DNA from 4 places in the Paenibacillus sp. PvP094 genome. Region 3 is predicted to be linked to each of the others. Evidence: predicted binding sites of a transcription regulator. Region 3 holds the regulator's gene; each other region holds the start of a gene.
The links. Region 3 encodes LexA, which represses DNA repair genes until DNA is damaged. Its sites were predicted from a motif close to CGAACATATGTTCG; they were not measured.
Positions count from the first base shown of each region.

Region 1: ABIC22_RS22840 (DNA polymerase IV) is a predicted target of LexA. The motif match lies at 2,222-2,235, and genes of this name have one in related genera.
Region 2: recA (recombinase RecA) is a predicted target of LexA. The motif match lies at 2,081-2,094, and genes of this name have one in related genera.
Region 4: addB (helicase-exonuclease AddAB subunit AddB) is a predicted target of LexA. The motif match lies at 2,592-2,605, and genes of this name have one in related genera.

Region 1 covers NZ_JBEPOM010000001.1:5,004,140-5,008,358, forward strand. The annotation lists gene ABIC22_RS22835 (FAD-dependent oxidoreductase) at 1-2,033, shown strand, start outside; gene ABIC22_RS22840 (DNA polymerase IV) at 2,280-3,497, shown strand; gene ABIC22_RS22845 (YolD-like family protein) at 3,494-3,859, shown strand; gene ABIC22_RS22850 (YhjD family protein) at 3,843-4,211, shown strand.
Region 2 covers NZ_JBEPOM010000001.1:6,188,012-6,192,230, reverse strand. The annotation lists gene pgsA (CDP-diacylglycerol--glycerol-3-phosphate 3-phosphatidyltransferase) at 1-562, shown strand, start outside; gene ABIC22_RS27940 (competence/damage-inducible protein A) at 671-1,927, shown strand; gene recA (recombinase RecA) at 2,164-3,228, shown strand; gene ABIC22_RS27930 (regulatory protein RecX) at 3,494-4,219, shown strand, end outside.
Region 3 covers NZ_JBEPOM010000001.1:4,531,077-4,535,295, forward strand. The annotation lists gene ABIC22_RS20895 (aldehyde dehydrogenase) at 134-1,429, shown strand; gene lexA (transcriptional repressor LexA) at 1,542-2,168, opposite strand; gene ABIC22_RS20905 (LysM peptidoglycan-binding domain-containing protein) at 2,464-2,841, shown strand; gene ABIC22_RS20910 (DUF896 domain-containing protein) at 2,938-3,147, shown strand; gene ABIC22_RS20915 (hypothetical protein) at 3,274-3,786, shown strand; gene ABIC22_RS20920 (HAD family hydrolase) at 3,814-4,219, shown strand, end outside.
Region 4 covers NZ_JBEPOM010000001.1:3,872,618-3,876,836, forward strand. The annotation lists gene ABIC22_RS17805 (Na/Pi cotransporter family protein) at 1-696, opposite strand, end outside; gene ABIC22_RS17810 (class I SAM-dependent rRNA methyltransferase) at 1,107-2,486, shown strand; gene addB (helicase-exonuclease AddAB subunit AddB) at 2,671-4,219, shown strand, end outside.

The DNA.
Region 1 (4,219 bases), 470 kb from region 3:
TTGGTGGTGGATTTATCGGTGTTGAAATGGCAGAAAATTTGCGGGAAGCTGGACTAGATGTAACGCTGGTCGAGGGTAACGAACAATTGCTCACTCCATTTGATCCTGAAATCGCAGCTGCACTGGCACAAGAAATGGAGCAGCATGGTGTTAATCTTCTTTTTTCTAAGCGTGTAAAAGCTTTTCGTTCATTGGAGCAAGGCATAGGGGTCGAGCTTTCAGATGGTCACGTTTTAAAAGGAGATCTTGTGATTCTCGCGATTGGCGTGTCGCCAGATACCTCATTTCTGCAAAGTAGTGGTATTTCCTTGGGGACACGTGGACACATCATTGTTAATGAGGCCATGGAAACCAATATACCGCATATATATGCGGTTGGTGATGCAATTGAGGTAAGTGATTACATTCATGGAACCAAGACAGCGATTCCGCTTGCAGGTCCTGCCAACAAGCAAGGACGTATTGCTGCGGATCGGATTGCTGGCATAAATTCTAGCTACAAAGGAACACAAGGGACTTCTATCATTAAAGTGTTTGGACTGACTGGAGCTACAACGGGCAGCAATGAAAAGATATTAAAACGTCTTAACGTGGATTATCATACGGTAATTGTTCATCCTGCTTCTCATGCATCGTATTATCCAGGATCGAGTGCAATTACTTTAAAATTGCTGTTCTCACCTGAAGGAAAAATCCTGGGTGCCCAGGCAGTCGGATTCGAAGGAGTGGATAAACGGATTGATGATATTGCCGTTGCTATTCATTTTGGGGGTCATATAAGCGACTTGACTGAACTTGAACTGAGTTATGCACCGCCCTATTCATCAGCAAAAGATCCGGTTAATATGGCTGGGTATGCAGCAGATAATATTCTGGCTGGACGTGTCAACACATTCACCTATGATCAGCTGTCTATGCGCCAGCCGGAGCAAACCATACTACTAGATGTACGTAGCGAGCTGGAGCATCGGAATGGCCATATTCCCGGATCATTAAACATCCCAGTGGATGAGCTTCGTGAGAGAATGGATGAGTTAGATGTCTCTAAAGAAATCTGGGTATACTGCCAAGTAGGTTTACGGGGGTATACTGCAACACAGATTTTGCGTCAGCACGGTTTCACCGTTAAAAATTTGAGTGGTGGATTCAAAACGTATCGCCAAGCGCAATTTAAACCAGCTCCGTATTCTGGCCAAAAGCATGAGGTTACAGATGATAAAAATCATGGCGATCATGTTTCTCATCCAAAGCAAAATACATTACATCAGACGGATCAACTCTCTTCTCAGCCATTACGTATCGATGAAGAATTGGATGTATGCGGATTGAGCTGCCCTGGTCCGTTAATACAAGTAAAGCAGAAGATGGATCAACTATCCGATGGAGAAACGCTACGGGTAAAAGCTTCTGATCCAGGGTTTTACGAAGATGTAAAGGCATGGGCAGGAATGTCTGGCGCAGCACTCCTACAGTTGGAACGTGGTAAGAACGGTATCATAGAAGCAGTACTAACCAAGCAGACAGAGCCGGTCAGATCATCTGCTTCGAAAGCTCAACTTGTGGAACCTGCCAGTACGATGGTTGTCTTCAGTGGCGACCTGGATAAAGCAATAGCCTCTCTTATTATTGCTAATGGCGCAGCTGCAAGCGGGCGCAAAGTAACCATGTTTTATACATTCTGGGGACTAAATATTATTCGCAAGCATCAGCCGGGACCGGTATCCAAAAACATGATAGGCCGTATGTTTGATCTTATGCTGCCACGTGGTAGTCACAAGTTAGGCTTGTCCAAAATGAATATGATTGGTGTCGGTCCTAAAGTTATTCGCGGCATCATGAAGAAAAACAACGTCGCCTCTCTGGAAGAATTGATTCAAACTGCGTTAGCACAAGGTGTTGAAATGGTTGCTTGTCAGATGTCTATGGATCTGATGGGTATCCAGCGGGAAGAGATCATGGATCAGGTTACTATTGGTGGGGTAGGTTATTATCTGGGCCAGGCTGACAAATCAAACCATAATCTGTTTATATAGAAGGGATATGCACTTTATATTAATTAAATTTATTATGAAGAAGTCTCTAATCGACCTTGAGGGTTTATCCCCTCAGGGTCTTTCTTTGTCATAACACACGCTTATGAAAGTTGAGTATGACCATCCCTCGAATGAATATAAATATTTACCTCTTGCATAAAGAACGTGTGTTCGGTTTATAATATATACAAACATACGTTCTTAAGTACAGGAGTGATTTCAGTGTTGACTAAGCAGCGAACCATTATGCTCATAGATATGCAGAGCTTTTATGCTTCAGTCGAAAAGGCCAAAATGCCTCAATACAAAAATAAACCACTCGCCGTCGCAGGTGACCCAGCAAGACGCTCTGGCATTATTCTTGCTGCTTGTCCATTAGCCAAAGCGAGGGGTGTATCCACCGCAGAACCACTCTGGCAGTCGCTTCAGAAGTGCCCTGAACTAATCATTGTTAGACCTCATATGCAAGAATACATTGAAGTATCTACTCAAATCATGTCCATTATTGAAGAGTTCACCGATCTGGTTGAGCCGTACAGTATAGACGAATTATTCGCTGATTTTACAGGGTCTATGCATCTGTTTGGTAATGATCCTGTCGATCTAGCCAAGCAAATTCAAGATAAGATCTATAATGAAACAGGGGTTTACGCAAGAGCGGGCATTGGTGAAAACAAAATCATTAGTAAATTGTGCTGCGATATGATCGCTAAAAAGGTCAAAGGGGGCATTTTCCACTTAAAGAAAGAAGAATTACACCTCCACATTGGAGATAAGCCCATCCGCGATATGTGGGGGATTGGCTCAAGAATGGAAAAACATCTGTGGAAGATGGGTATCCGAACGATTAGAGATTTGGCGAATACACCTCTTACCCAACTCAAGAGTAAATGGGGCGTGAATGGAGAAGTGATCTGGCGCATCGCCAATGGACTCGATAACTCACCGGTAACCGTCAACACACACAGTACACAAAAGGATATTGGCAACGGAATGACCTTGCCTAGAGATTACACAGAGGCTTGGGAGATCGAAGTGGTAATCCTCGATATCTGTACTGAAGTATGCCGAAGAGCTCGTAAAAAAGGACTGATGGGGAGTGTCGTTTCCGTGAGTGTGTCTGGAGCAGATTTCGACAATCCAACAGGCTTTCACAGGCAGGTTAAGCTGTCTGATCCAACAAACATAACCGTTGATGTGTGCAAGATCGCCAAACGCATATTTCATCAACACTGGGATGGGCAACCGGTGCGCCGTGTAGGCGTATCCCTTTCTCAATTATCCGACGCGGATACATATCAACTATCTTTCTTTGATGATCAGGAGCACAACCGGGCTATTGATCAGGTGATGGACGACATTAAGGATCGATTTGGCGACATTGCCATACTTCGAGCAAGCTCCATTACAGCTGCTGGTCAAGCAATAGATAGAGCATCTAAAATTGGGGGGCACTACAAATGAGCAAAAAACTTGAGGCCAATGGATTATGGGAATCGAGCCGTATGATGCTTCCACAACATAAAGAGCGAATCATACAGCATCGTAATCAAATTCATGATCAAGCCAAACCGCTAATTCATGAAGATGAGTGGGAGATCATTGCTCAAAATGTAGATATGTCGCTCCACTATACATTACAAGCCACCATTGAAGTGTTTAATGAGTCGGGCAATCGATATATACACGGAATCGTTACTTCAGTCAGTACCGTTGGAAAGAAAATCAAAATTGAAATGGACAATGGATTTGAATGGGTCGATTTTGATCAATTGGTCACGGTCAAACTTGAAGAGGGAGGCGTGTACGGTGAGACAGACTTCTGAGGAACTTGCACTCGTGAAGAGACTGGTAGAGCTTCCCTATCTGTTAAGCGCTCTGGAGGTAGATAAGCATAAAATATACGCTTCAAACTTTAAGATGAAATCGGTCTATGTTGATTACTTAGACGGGACCCAAAAGAAAATTGCCTTAGAGATGTACCGATCCAAACAAAGTTTAAAGGAACACCATATTAAAATCATTGATGAACAGAGATCTGAGCTAAGTTTAACGGTAAATTATTCGGTGAGAGGTTACATTCATAAAATGACGTTATTATGGAGCAAAGTGAAAGTGGATGTTACCTTAATGCTTACGGAACATATGAACGTCGATATTACTGAATTGTCCAAATAACACTAGAG
Region 2 (4,219 bases), 1.7 Mb from region 3:
TGCACGAATTTGCTTAATCCCTTTTTTAATGGTGTTTCTGCTCGTGGACTTTCCATTTTATCCGGAGCCTATGCAGATTGGAAGTTTTTCGCTTCCGTATAATCAGCTAATTGCTGCCATTATTTTCATCATTGCAGCCAGTACGGATGGAATTGATGGATACCTGGCAAGGAAAAACAATATGGTCACCAATTTGGGCAAGCTGCTCGACCCGCTGGCTGACAAGCTACTAGTGACTGCAGTGCTCATTTCACTTGTTGAGATGGGTAAGCTGGACTCATGGATCGCTGTCGTCATTATCAGCCGGGAGTTTGCGGTGACTGGCCTTCGCCAAATTGCTTTGCTGGATGGATCGGTTGTTGCGGCCAGCAACTGGGGCAAACTGAAAACCGTAATACAGATTGTAGCCATCGTTTTGCTCCTGCTTAACAACTTCCCGTTCTCTTATACTGGGATACATGTTGATGTTATAGCCGTTTGGGCTGCAGCGATCATTACGATTTGGTCTGGCATTGATTATTTCATCAAAAACAAAAATTTGCTTAATTTATCAAAAGCGTAAAAGTTTAAGGTAAAACGGGTAATTTATGAAGGACAGCTTGCGCAAAGGGCAATAGGAAAACATCCTATTGCCCTTTGATCACTCACATTGTGTACAGGAGGATGCTGAATGAAGGCAGAAATTATCGCAGTCGGAACAGAGTTGCTGCTCGGACAGATCGTAAATACGAATGCCAGATATTTATCCCGTGAATTGGCTGCTATCGGGATTGACGTTTATTTTCAAACGGTGGTAGGGGACAATCTGAATCGTCTCAGTGAAGCCATTCGAATTGCTCAAGGGCGAGCTGACGTCATTTTGTTCTCAGGCGGTATCGGACCAACGCAGGATGATCTAACCAAGGATGCCATAGCAGCTGTGTTGGGACGCAGCCTACATATTGATCGGATGGCAATGGATAAAATCGAAAGCTTCTTCAGGGATCGCAATGTGGAGATGACGGAGAATAACCGGCGTCAAGCCATCGTGGTTGAAGGAGGGACCCCGCTGGCTAATGAAACGGGTCTTGCCGCAGGTAATGCCATCTCGGATAACGGGAAGCATTATATTGTCATGCCTGGGCCACCAAAAGAACTGATTCCCATGTTTGAGCAGGAGGTCAAACCTTGGTTGTTCCAACATGTTCTTACGAAAGAAATGCCGATTTATTCGAAAATGTTGAAATTTGCCGGGATCGGTGAGTCGGCATTGGAAGACCGTCTGCTTGACCTGATTGATAACCAAACTGACCCTACGATTGCACCTTATGCAAGTGAGGGAGAGGTAACGGTACGGGTGTCCACCAAGGCTCCGAGTGAGAATGAGGCCAAACAGAAGCTGGATGCCATGGAGGTACTCATTCGGGAACGGTTGCCTGAACACCTCTACGCCAACGAGGATGTGCCTATAGAGTACACAATTGTAACAATGATGGCTGATATGGGTCTGACCCTGAGCGCGGCTGAGAGCTGTACAGGAGGGCTTGTTATGCAGAGCCTGACTTCGGTTCCTGGCAGTGCTTCCATGCTCAAAGGCGGAATTGTATGTTATTCCAACGAGATAAAGGAAAAGCTGCTGAATGTTCCTCATGACTATCTGGAGGGTGAAGATGCTCCCGGGGCTGTGAGCCCTGAAGTTGCTAAAGTATTGGCTGAGCAGGTACGCATGATCGGTGATTCCGACTTTGGTCTGGCCGTTACAGGAGTAGCAGGTCCAGGTTACTCTGAGCGTAAGCCACCAGGTCTGGTTTTTATCGCTCTTGCTGAGCGGGGGAAAGAGACGGAGATTCACGAATTGCGTATCAACGGTAATCGGGAGACGGTCCGCATCCGTTCGACCAAGGCTATTTTATACCGCTTATGGCGCAAACTTGTCGCGATGGACTAGGTATACCTTGAATTGCTTTTACAGGGATATTCAAGTATAATCAAAACAGACGGAAGAACCGTAGAATTGGGCACTCAGCCTTGTTTGCGGTTCTTTTTTCTGTCTCATTGCAAGTTTTGCCCAGGAAGAGGCGCCTCGGCCTTATAAAAAAAACGAATGTATGTTCGAAAAAAAGCTTGGCAAACGTGTTAAAACAAGGTATCATTATCTTATAAACAGTAAAGGGTGTGAGCATATTGTCAGACCGTCGTGCCGCGCTTGATATGGCGCTCCGTCAAATAGAGAAGCAATTTGGTAAAGGATCTATCATGAAACTGGGTGAGTCAACTCACATGCAAGTGGAAATCATACCCAGCGGATCCTTGGCTCTGGATATAGCACTTGGAACAGGCGGCTTGCCTAAAGGCCGGATTGTTGAAATATATGGACCTGAATCTTCAGGTAAAACTACTGTAGCATTGCATGCGATTGCTGAAGTGCAAAGAGTCGGTGGACAAGCTGCATTTATCGATGCCGAGCATGCTCTTGACCCTCAATATGCTAGTAAACTGGGTGTTAACATTGATGAATTGCTTTTGTCCCAGCCGGATACGGGCGAACAAGCATTGGAAATTGCTGAAGCACTTGTGCGCAGTGGTGCTGTTGACATTATCGTTGTTGACTCTGTTGCTGCCTTGGTACCAAAAGCTGAGATCGAAGGCGAAATGGGGGACTCCCACGTTGGTTTGCAAGCACGTCTGATGTCTCAGGCTTTGCGTAAATTGTCTGGTGCAATCAGCAAATCCAAAACCATTGCCATCTTTATCAACCAGCTTCGTGAAAAAGTTGGCGTAATGTTTGGTAACCCTGAGACAACACCTGGTGGACGTGCCCTGAAATTCTACTCTACAGTTCGTTTGGATGTTCGCCGTATTGAGAGTATTAAATCAGGTAATGACATCATCGGGAACCGTACTCGTGTGAAGGTTGTCAAAAATAAAGTTGCACCACCGTTCAAACAAGCAGAAGTAGATATCATGTATGGTGAAGGTATCTCGAGAGAGGGCAGTATCATTGATATTGGTACAGAACTCGATATCGTTAATAAAAGTGGTGCTTGGTATTCTTACGAAGGCGAACGTCTGGGGCAAGGTCGTGAAAATGCGAAGCAGTTTATGAAAGAACATAAAGAGATCGCTCAAGTGATCGAGCAAAAAATTCGTGAAGCGAGCAATCTGACGACAGTAGTTCCAGCTCCAACGAGCGAAGATCAACAAAAAGAAGAAGCAGAAGAACAAGAATTGTTTGAGATTAACGAGTAATTCTTCCTGACCGGGAGGCCCCAGTAGGTGTTGCTGGACTTCCCGGATTGGGGTGAATTGTACCGATCCTGCTAGGGGAGACGGCGCGTGTTTCTCGCGCTGTCTAACAGCTCCTGTCCATTGGACAGGGGCTGTTAGCACATTTATTGAGTGAGCTGGTGCCGGGTTGGATTCCCGGCTTTTTGCATTTTGGTCTGCAGTTTTCTTTAAGTAGATAGGAAATCAGAAAGATAAAGAGTTGAACAAAAAGGAGGGAGAGACCTGAATGGATCAACATGATGATGATTTGTACGAAACAGCAGAATTAGGGGGGATCTCCCAATTCCCGGATAACGAAGAACTTACGATTACACGGGTAGAACGAACAAAAAGCAGGCAGGCTCGGTACCGGATCACGTTCGGTATGTACTCGATTACGGTTCTGGAAGATGTAATGATCAAATATCGAATGACTCGGGGCAACACATTTGTGAAGAAAGATCTCGAAGAGATTATAGTAGCGGATGAGCGGCAGCAAACCTATGTTCAGGCATTGCGTTACTTAGAGCACAAACAGCGTACAAGGCATGAATTAAGCCAGCGACTTCGTCAGAAAGAGTTTGCAGCACCATTAATTGAAGAAGTACTGGATCGGCTTGAACAGGAGAAGCTTGTGGACGATGAAGGGTTTGCGAAGGAATGGACAAGGCAGCGTATGACAGGGCAGAGGAAGGGAAAACTGTGGATAAGGCAAGAGCTGCGTCAAAAGGGCATTGCTAATGAGCTCATCGTTGAAGCGCTTGAAGGTGTGGATGCGGATGTGGAGTTTGAGACAGCTTTGACCGCAGGGCGAAAGAAGTGGAACCAAGTCAAAGGGGACGTTGCAGAGAAGAAACGCAAAACGCTTCCCTTCTTGATGAGACGCGGTTTTCCTATGGATATGGTACGTAAAGTTGTGAATTGTTTAATTGAAGAAGATGAAGTCGAAGATTCTGAAGATGACGAGTTGTTA
Region 3 (4,219 bases):
TAATAGTAAGAGAGAAGATACATATTTTACTTAGAACAGCTATTTTAATATGTTGATAATTTCATATAAACAAGATATAATTCAAATATATTTTTAGCAATTTAATTTTAAAACATTAATTGGAGATGTTAATATGGAACAAGCGAAACAACTCGTTGCAAGACAGCGGGCATTCTTTTATACAGGACAAACTAAAAATATTGAGTATCGGATTGATGCTCTACAGCAATTAAGACAAGGGATAGAGAAATATCAGCAACGGATATTGGACGCACTTCATGCTGATCTAAATAAATCGGAAACAGAGGCCTATAACTCTGAGATTCGCATCGTTTTGGGTGAACTGGATTTTGCCCTAGAACATCTTAAGGAATGGGCGGCTCCTAGAGCAGTGCCTACAAGTTCTGTTATACCTGATGGTACAAGCACGATCTATCCAGAACCTTATGGAGTTGCTCTCATTATTGCGCCATGGAACTATCCGTTCCAACTGGCATTCGGTCCATTGATTGGTGCAATTGCAGCGGGTAACTGTGCTGTTATTAAGCCTTCTGAATTAACGCCGGCAGTGTCACGTCTGACGTATGACCTGATCACGGATATTTTTCCTGAGGAATATGTTGCTGTCATGGAAGGTGAAGTCGAAATGAGCACAGCCTTGTTGAAAGAGAAGTTTGATTATATTTTCTTCACAGGAAGCACGGGTGTGGGTCGCATCGTTATGAAGGCAGCAGCAGAGCACCTTACGCCGGTAACGCTTGAATTAGGTGGTAAAAGCCCTGTAATTGTTCATAAAGACGCAGATTTGAAGTTGGCAGCTCAGCGGATCGTCCGTGGCAAGTTCTTGAATGCGGGTCAGACCTGTGTTGCTCCGGATTACTTGCTTGTACATCAGGACGTACACGATAAACTCCTTGAAGAGATTGGTGAGGAGATTCAAGATAAATTCGGTAAGGATGTCATGGGAAATCCTGATTTTCCGCATATCGTCAACACACGTAACTTTGATCGACTGTCTGTATTCTTAGAAGAGGGTCATGCTCTGATTGGTGGTCGCTCTGATCGGGATCAGCTGCTGATTGAACCTACCTTGGTAGGAAATGTGGACTGGGATTCACCTGTTATGCAAGAGGAGATATTCGGTCCCATTTTACCGGTAATGACTTACGATGATCTTAATCCTCTGCTCACTGAGATTGTGCGCCGTCCCAAACCGCTGGCGCTATACCTGTTCACGCAGCAAGAGGAGCTGCAGAACCAGGTCTTGGATCAAGTGTCCTTCGGTGGAGGATGCATTAATGATACGTTGTCTCATATGACTTCACATTATTTACCGTTTGGCGGTGTAGGAGAGAGTGGTATGGGGTCATATCATGGTCAGCAAAGCTTTGAAGTATTCTCTCATCACAAAAGCATTCTCAAACGATAACATATGGAACTAACGAAGTCGAAATATAGCATATGAAAAAGAGGTTGTCCTGTTGAACAGGGCAACCTCTTTTTGTCATTACAGTTCAGCTGACTTGCTGTTGAAAGAAAGACTAGTGAATATCACGGAAAAGGCCAATCACTTTACCCAAAATGCTAACATGTTTTAAACGAAGTGGTTCAAATGTTGCATTCTCAGGCTGAAGACGAATGTGGTCTTTCTCTTTGTAAAATGTTTTAACTGTAGCTTCGTCATCTTCTGTCATCGCAACGACAATATCTCCGTTATCTGCCGTTTGCTGCTGGCGTACGATAACGTAGTCTCCGTTGACGATTCCTGCTTCGATCATACTGTCACCAACAACAGACAGCATAAATACTTTCTGTTCTCCAACATAATGTGTCGGTAGCGGGAAATAATCCTCAATGTTCTCTGTTGCGGTAATCGGAACCCCTGCAGTGACTTTACCTACGACAGGAATGCGAGCGACACTGTGTGCAAACTGATGGGAGTGTTCTGATTCCTCCTGGCTTAACAACTCAATGGCTCTTGGTTTAGTAGGGTCACGTCTAATGAGACCTTTCTTCTCCAAGCGGTCCAGATGTCCATGAACCGTAGAACTGGAAGCCAGTCCAACCGCTTCACCAATTTCACGTACGGAAGGAGGATATCCCTTCAACCGGACTTCATTACGTATAAACTCCAGAATAGCTTGCTGCCTGCTGGATATCTTCGACATACCGTATCAACCCCATTTTAGTAACGTTTGGGAAAATTATAACATAGAACCTCCGTTCGTACAAACATAAGTTCTAAATAAAATCCGATAAAATCAATGTTTCTGAGTCTTTTATTCTTATAGTCATTCAAATCTAACAATAGTAAAAAAACGAGTCGGATTCACCTAGAGATTTACTGGAAATTTGGAGTTTGAAATAAAGCGAACAATTGTTCTAAAAATCTGTTGTACAAAACAAGTGTTCGTGTTATATTGATTTTAACAGATAGGAACAAACGTTTGGAGGACGATTAATATGAGATATTCAACTTATCAAAGTATTTACGAACCGGTGAATTCGGAAGCGGTCAAGTCTAACATAGGTAACGTTAAACAATGGTTTGCAGAAGCCAAGATGCCAACATGGATGTTGAAATTGATTATGGCATCGTTAATCATATTTATTGGCTGCAGCACTGTATTGACTGTGTTTGCAGGAGACGAGAACAATGTTCTTCCCGGCAGCAAAATAGCAGTATCCCAGGGTGAGACATTGTGGAGCTTGTCTTTGGAACATAAACCTGAAAATATGGATACACGTGTATATATAGAAGCAATAAAGAAAGTAAACCAGCTTCAAACCACTTCAATTCAAGTAGGACAAGTCCTAACTTTGCCTCAGTTTACCCCTTAAAATCATGATTCAGTTGAGCGAGTAAGTAGCAACCTTGACAAGCAGCCTCGATCATGTCAAAGTTAGTATGACTTTGTATTTTTGGAGGGGACAAGCTTGGATATAGATAGCCTGGTAGCACGCATCAATGAATTGGCTCGTAAACAAAAGTCCACTGGACTTTCAGAGGAAGAACTTGCCGAACGTGCTAAACTTAGAGAAATTTACTTAAACAACATCCGCAGTAACTTCAGACAGCAACTGGAGTCCATTGAAATTGTAGATGATGAGAACGATCAAGGCCACCAAGGCAAACTCAAACACTAAGGAACCTAAAGATATCGTAGTGATATTTAGGTTTCTTCCTTTTATTTTGAGAATGCAAATTTATAGGGGGAATGTCGGTTTGCGAATTTTGTAAGCCGATACAAAGATGACATAAGGGGGATTCTCATGGCTCGTTCGTTCGAGAGAACGGTTCGGAAAAATTCAAAGCAGTTGAATCAGCAGCGCAAAAAAAATGGTCAACCGATTTCGGGTACGCCCGGTGAGGACATTTTCAAAGGACGCAGTCTTCTGTTTCCTATTTTCCTCATTGGACTTGCGTTTTTGTATCTGTTTATGAGCACATTTCTTGTTAAAGCTCCGATGACAACATGGGACTGGGTTACGATGCTGTTGTATGTATTTTTGGCTGTAATTTTTATGCTTCGTCGTCCTTACATCAAAATCGGGAGCAACCGGATTATAACAACCAAAGGGAATCGGGAACGCTCCATTGGAGTAGATGACATCGTTAAGTTTAGATTCGAACAGGGAACGGTAGTTATTGAACATAACAGCCGAGGCAAAAGATGGGTCTTCACTAAACTGTTGAACCGCTATGACACAGATGCCATTTCTGAACGACTTCTGAAATTTGCCAAAGCTCATCAGATTACTGTAGAAACAGACGAGAAAAAGTAATTATTCACAAAGGGGAAGATGATCGGAATGGCATTAAAAGCGATTTTGTTCGACCTGGATGATACTTTATTGTGGGATGAACGCAGTGTGCGGGAAGCATTCCACGAAACTTGCCTGCTTGCTTCACAAGAAACCGGCGTTGATGCTGAGGCATTGGAAGAAGCTGTTCGTAATGAAGCTCGTAGTCTATATGAATCCTATGAAACCTATGCATTCACCAAAATGATTGGTATCAATCCGTTTGAAGGACTATGGGCTAATTTTACAGGCGGTGACCAGCCGGAATTCCGTCAATTGGAGCAGCTTGCCCCTGTATATCGTAAGGAGTCCTGGCGTCGTGGCTTATTGAAGCTGGGAGTGGATCGTGAAGATTTGGCCGAACGTCTTGCTTCGCAATTTGGAGCAGAGCGAAGATCCAGACCTCATGTATATG
Region 4 (4,219 bases), 660 kb from region 3:
GATCACAATGGCAATACCAATCTCCACAGGCAGCACTCCAGTAGCCGCCAGCGTAATCGCCATGCTGATGACAGCTGCGCTGCTATGAATGAGAGCTGTAAGGCAGGCACCAGCCAGAAACCCCCACCACAGGCTGTCAGCCGAGCGATCCAAAAACCACTGGAATACGCCCATGCTGCGCAGGGGGACGGCGATGGATTGCATGACTTGAATGCCGGTCATCACCAAAGCAAAACCGGCAGCTGCAAGAAAGCTGTATTGTGAGTTAATTAGGAATCTTCGGGTGTGTTCGGGGGCTGCTTGATTGCGTTCACTAAGAACAACAAAGACAGCCCAACCTGTAAGAGAAATGACTAGCAAGGGCAGGGCAGCACGTCCAATCTGTAACCCAATCAACTCGGTTGTCAGACATGTACCGATGTTCGTGCCCAGAATAATGCCTAGTGTGCGACCATAGGTAATTAATCTTGCATTCGCGAGACCAATGGTGAGCACCGTAACGGCGGTACTGCTCTGTAGTATTGCCGTGGCTCCTGCACTGAAAGCCATGCCTTTCCATGGAGCCGAAGTAGCTCGGTTAAGCCACCCGGCCAGCATTGGCCCAGCCATTCGCTGCAAGGCCGTTTCCATCAGTTTCATTCCACCAAAAAAGATAATTAGCCCATATATGAGCGGCAGCACAATATCTCTGAACATCCCGTTTCATCATTCCTTCCGTGCCTAGTCGTTATCTCATCTTATGAATAAGAGAGGACAACCATGACAGCCGGAGATCATTGGTGCGAACTGAATTGGATCAGAAGACCAATCCGTCCCGTAGCGGCAACATATACTTTGCCATTTTCGTAATTTAGGATTGGGTTTTAACCTATTCACCTCACCATTCAAAAGAGACGGTGATTCGTGCAAACGGAGCGGAGGGGACGGAATTGGATCAGAGGAAGCGAAGCGTTCGCGTTTATCCCTGGATTTTCCCTTTGTAAAAAGGGAATCAAAAAAAATCCAGGGATAACAGCGATCGGAAGACCAATCCGTCCCCGCAGCGGTCTCCATTTGCACCAAACCTATCTTTTCAACTAACTAACTACAAAGGAAGTGGATTTACCTTGCCATCGGTTACACTGGAACGCAGTCGCAAAAAGCGGCTTGAACATGCTCATCCATGGATATATAACAACGAAATTGCCTCTGTTGACGGTAACCCCGAACCGGGAGATCTGGTCAACGTATTGAATCATCAAGGTCGTTATCTGGCGACAGGATACTATAACCCGGCTTCACAGATTACTGTGAGAGTCGTTTCATATCAACTGCTGGAGTTTGAGCAGATGGACACCGCCTTTTTTGCCGCTCGCTTCAGCGACTGCCTGCGTCACCGGGAACGTTTTATCCAGGATGGAGAGGCGTATCGCCTCGTTTATGGAGAAGCTGATTTTTTGCCGGGTCTGATCGTGGACCGTTTTGGCAGTGTTCTCGTTGTGCAGCTGCTTACCTTGGGAATGGATCGCTGCCGTGAAGCCATCGTACAGGCTCTGATTGAAGTGATGCAGCCGGAAGGAATCTATGAGCGCAGTGATGTGCCGATTCGGGAGCTGGAAGGACTCGAGCAGACTAAAGGACCGCTGTACGGGGAGTGCCCACGTCATGTGACGGTAACCGAAAATGGCTTGCTTATTAAAGTGGATATCGTGGAAGGCCAGAAAACAGGCTATTTCTTCGACCAGCGCGAGAATCGGGCGGCAATTGAACCGCTTATGAAGGGCTGGGGCTATAAAAGCGGAATTACGTTGCAGGAAGTGGAACAAGAGGGAAGCCATCAGCTGCTGCCTGTAAATAAAAGTGGTAAAGTGGTAACCTTCCCCTATTGGGATGGGGCTACTGTGCTGGAGTGCTTCTCGCACACGGGCAGCTTCACGTTGAATGCTTGCAAATATGGAGCCAAAAAAGTCACATGCCTGGATATTTCAGAGCATGCTATTGAAAGTGCCCGCACCAATGTAGAATTGAATGGTTTTACGGATCGGGTAGAATTTGTTGTCGCTGACGCCTTTCAGTATTTACGTGAACAGGTCAAGGGAGTAGAAGAGCGTTCCGTACGTGCACGGGCTGCCGAACAGAAAGTGGATACCTCCAAAGCGCTTGCAGCTGGCGGCGGGAAAACATTTGATGTGGTCATTCTTGACCCACCTGCCTTTGCCAAAACCAAATCAGCAGTCAAAGGCGCCTGCCGTGGATACAAGGATATTAACCTGCATGGCATGAAGCTTGTGAATGAAGGCGGGTATTTGGTCACAGCGAGCTGTTCGTATCATATGCGTCCCGATCTCTTCCTGGAAACGATTGCGGATGCTGCCGAAGATGCGGGCAAGGTACTGCGCCTGATTGAATGGAAAGCTGCCGGCAAGGATCACCCGCAAATTTTGGGTGTAGATGAAGGGCATTACTTGAAATTTGCCATTTTTGAAGTGCGCAGCAAAACAAACTGATCTGTCATTTTGTTAAAAGTTGACGTTAATAAACAAGTCCACGGTGTAATAAGCTGTGGGCTTGTTTCGTGTTACAGGAAATCATTTGCCTTTACCGGATTGTGGCAAACGTATGTTCCGAACCAGGTCAGATATGTTATACTGGGAATTAAAATCTTGTTCGTGATGGTTTGGAGGATTAGACATGTCTGTACGCTTTATTATTGGCCGGGCAGGCAGCGGCAAGACGACGCTGATTACCCGGGAAATTACGTCTTTGCTTCAAAAGGAACCTCAAGGCAAACCACTCATATGGTTGGTTCCGGAACAAAGCTCGTTTCGCACCGAGCAGGCTCTGGTTTCTTCTGGCGCGATCAAAGGCACTGTGCGTGCAGAAGTATTGGGTTTTCGCCGATTAGCCTATCGTATCATGCAGGAAGCGGGTGGTTCTGCGCGGATTCCAATCGGAGCCGAGGGGAAAAAGATGCTGCTTTATAAAGTACTACAGCGGCGCAAGGAAGAGTTGAAACTTTTTGGCGCTTCGGGCAATCAATTGGGCTTTATAGGGCATTTGAATGATTTGTACAGTGAGTTTAAGCGTTATGAACTAGATCCCGGCTTGTTGGAAGAAGGTCTTTCTACTTGGAATACGTCTTCTTCAGCACCGATCCTGGGTGACAAGTTACATGATTTGCTTCTTATATATCGAGATTATGAACAGGAACTAACGGAACTCTACATCGATAATGAAGACACGCTGACAGAACTGAACGAACGTTTGGCAGAGAGTGAGCTTCTTCAGGATGCACAAATCTGGATTGACGGTTTTCAGGGCTTTACCCCACAGGAAATGAGCGTAATTGGAAGACTGATGCTCCAGTCCTCTTCAGTTACCATTACGTTGACCCTGGACCGGCCATATGATCACGGGGCGCTGCCCAGCGAATTAGATCTGTTCCATCCAACAGCGAGTGCATATGCGCGTCTCAAAGGTATGGCAGATGATTTGGGAGTCTTGAGCGAAACGACAGTGCTGCAGCCGGCTGTTTTGCCAAGGTATGAGCACAGCCCTGGCTTGGCCCATCTGGAATCTGGTTTCGACCGAAGGGTTCGTTGGAAAAGTGATGGCCGCGATGCGGGCGTGAAGTTATACGCAGCCGAAAATCGCAGGGCTGAGATGGAAGGTGCACTGCGTGAAATACGCAGATTGGCACAGGAGGAAGGCGTGCGTTACCGGGACATGGCCGTACTCGTTCGTCAGCTGGATGCCTATGCCGATATTGCCGAACCGTTATTCCGGGACTATGACGTGCCAGTCTTCCTGGATCGCAGAAGAAGTGAGCTTCATCATCCGCTCTCCGAATTTATTCGTTCTGCAATTGATATCGTTCGTCGCCGCTGGCGTTACGAAGATGTATTTCGCTGTGTCAAAACGGATCTGCTGCTTCCTCGTGATGGTTCCATCACTCGTGAAGATATGGACCAGCTCGAAAATTATATACTCGCGTGTGGAATTCACGGATACCGCTGGACCGACGGCAAGCCTTGGAAATACGTCCCGAGTCTGTCTCTGGAAGACAATGGACAGGACGGCCGAAGCCGAGGGCGGGAACAAATGCTGTCGCTCATGGAAAAATGCCGAACGGTCATTACGGGTCCGATGGCTGCGTTTGAGAAACGCATGATCAAGGCCAAGACGGCAAGAGAACAGTGTGCTGCACTATACGGACTGCTCGAAGACGCAGAAATTCCCT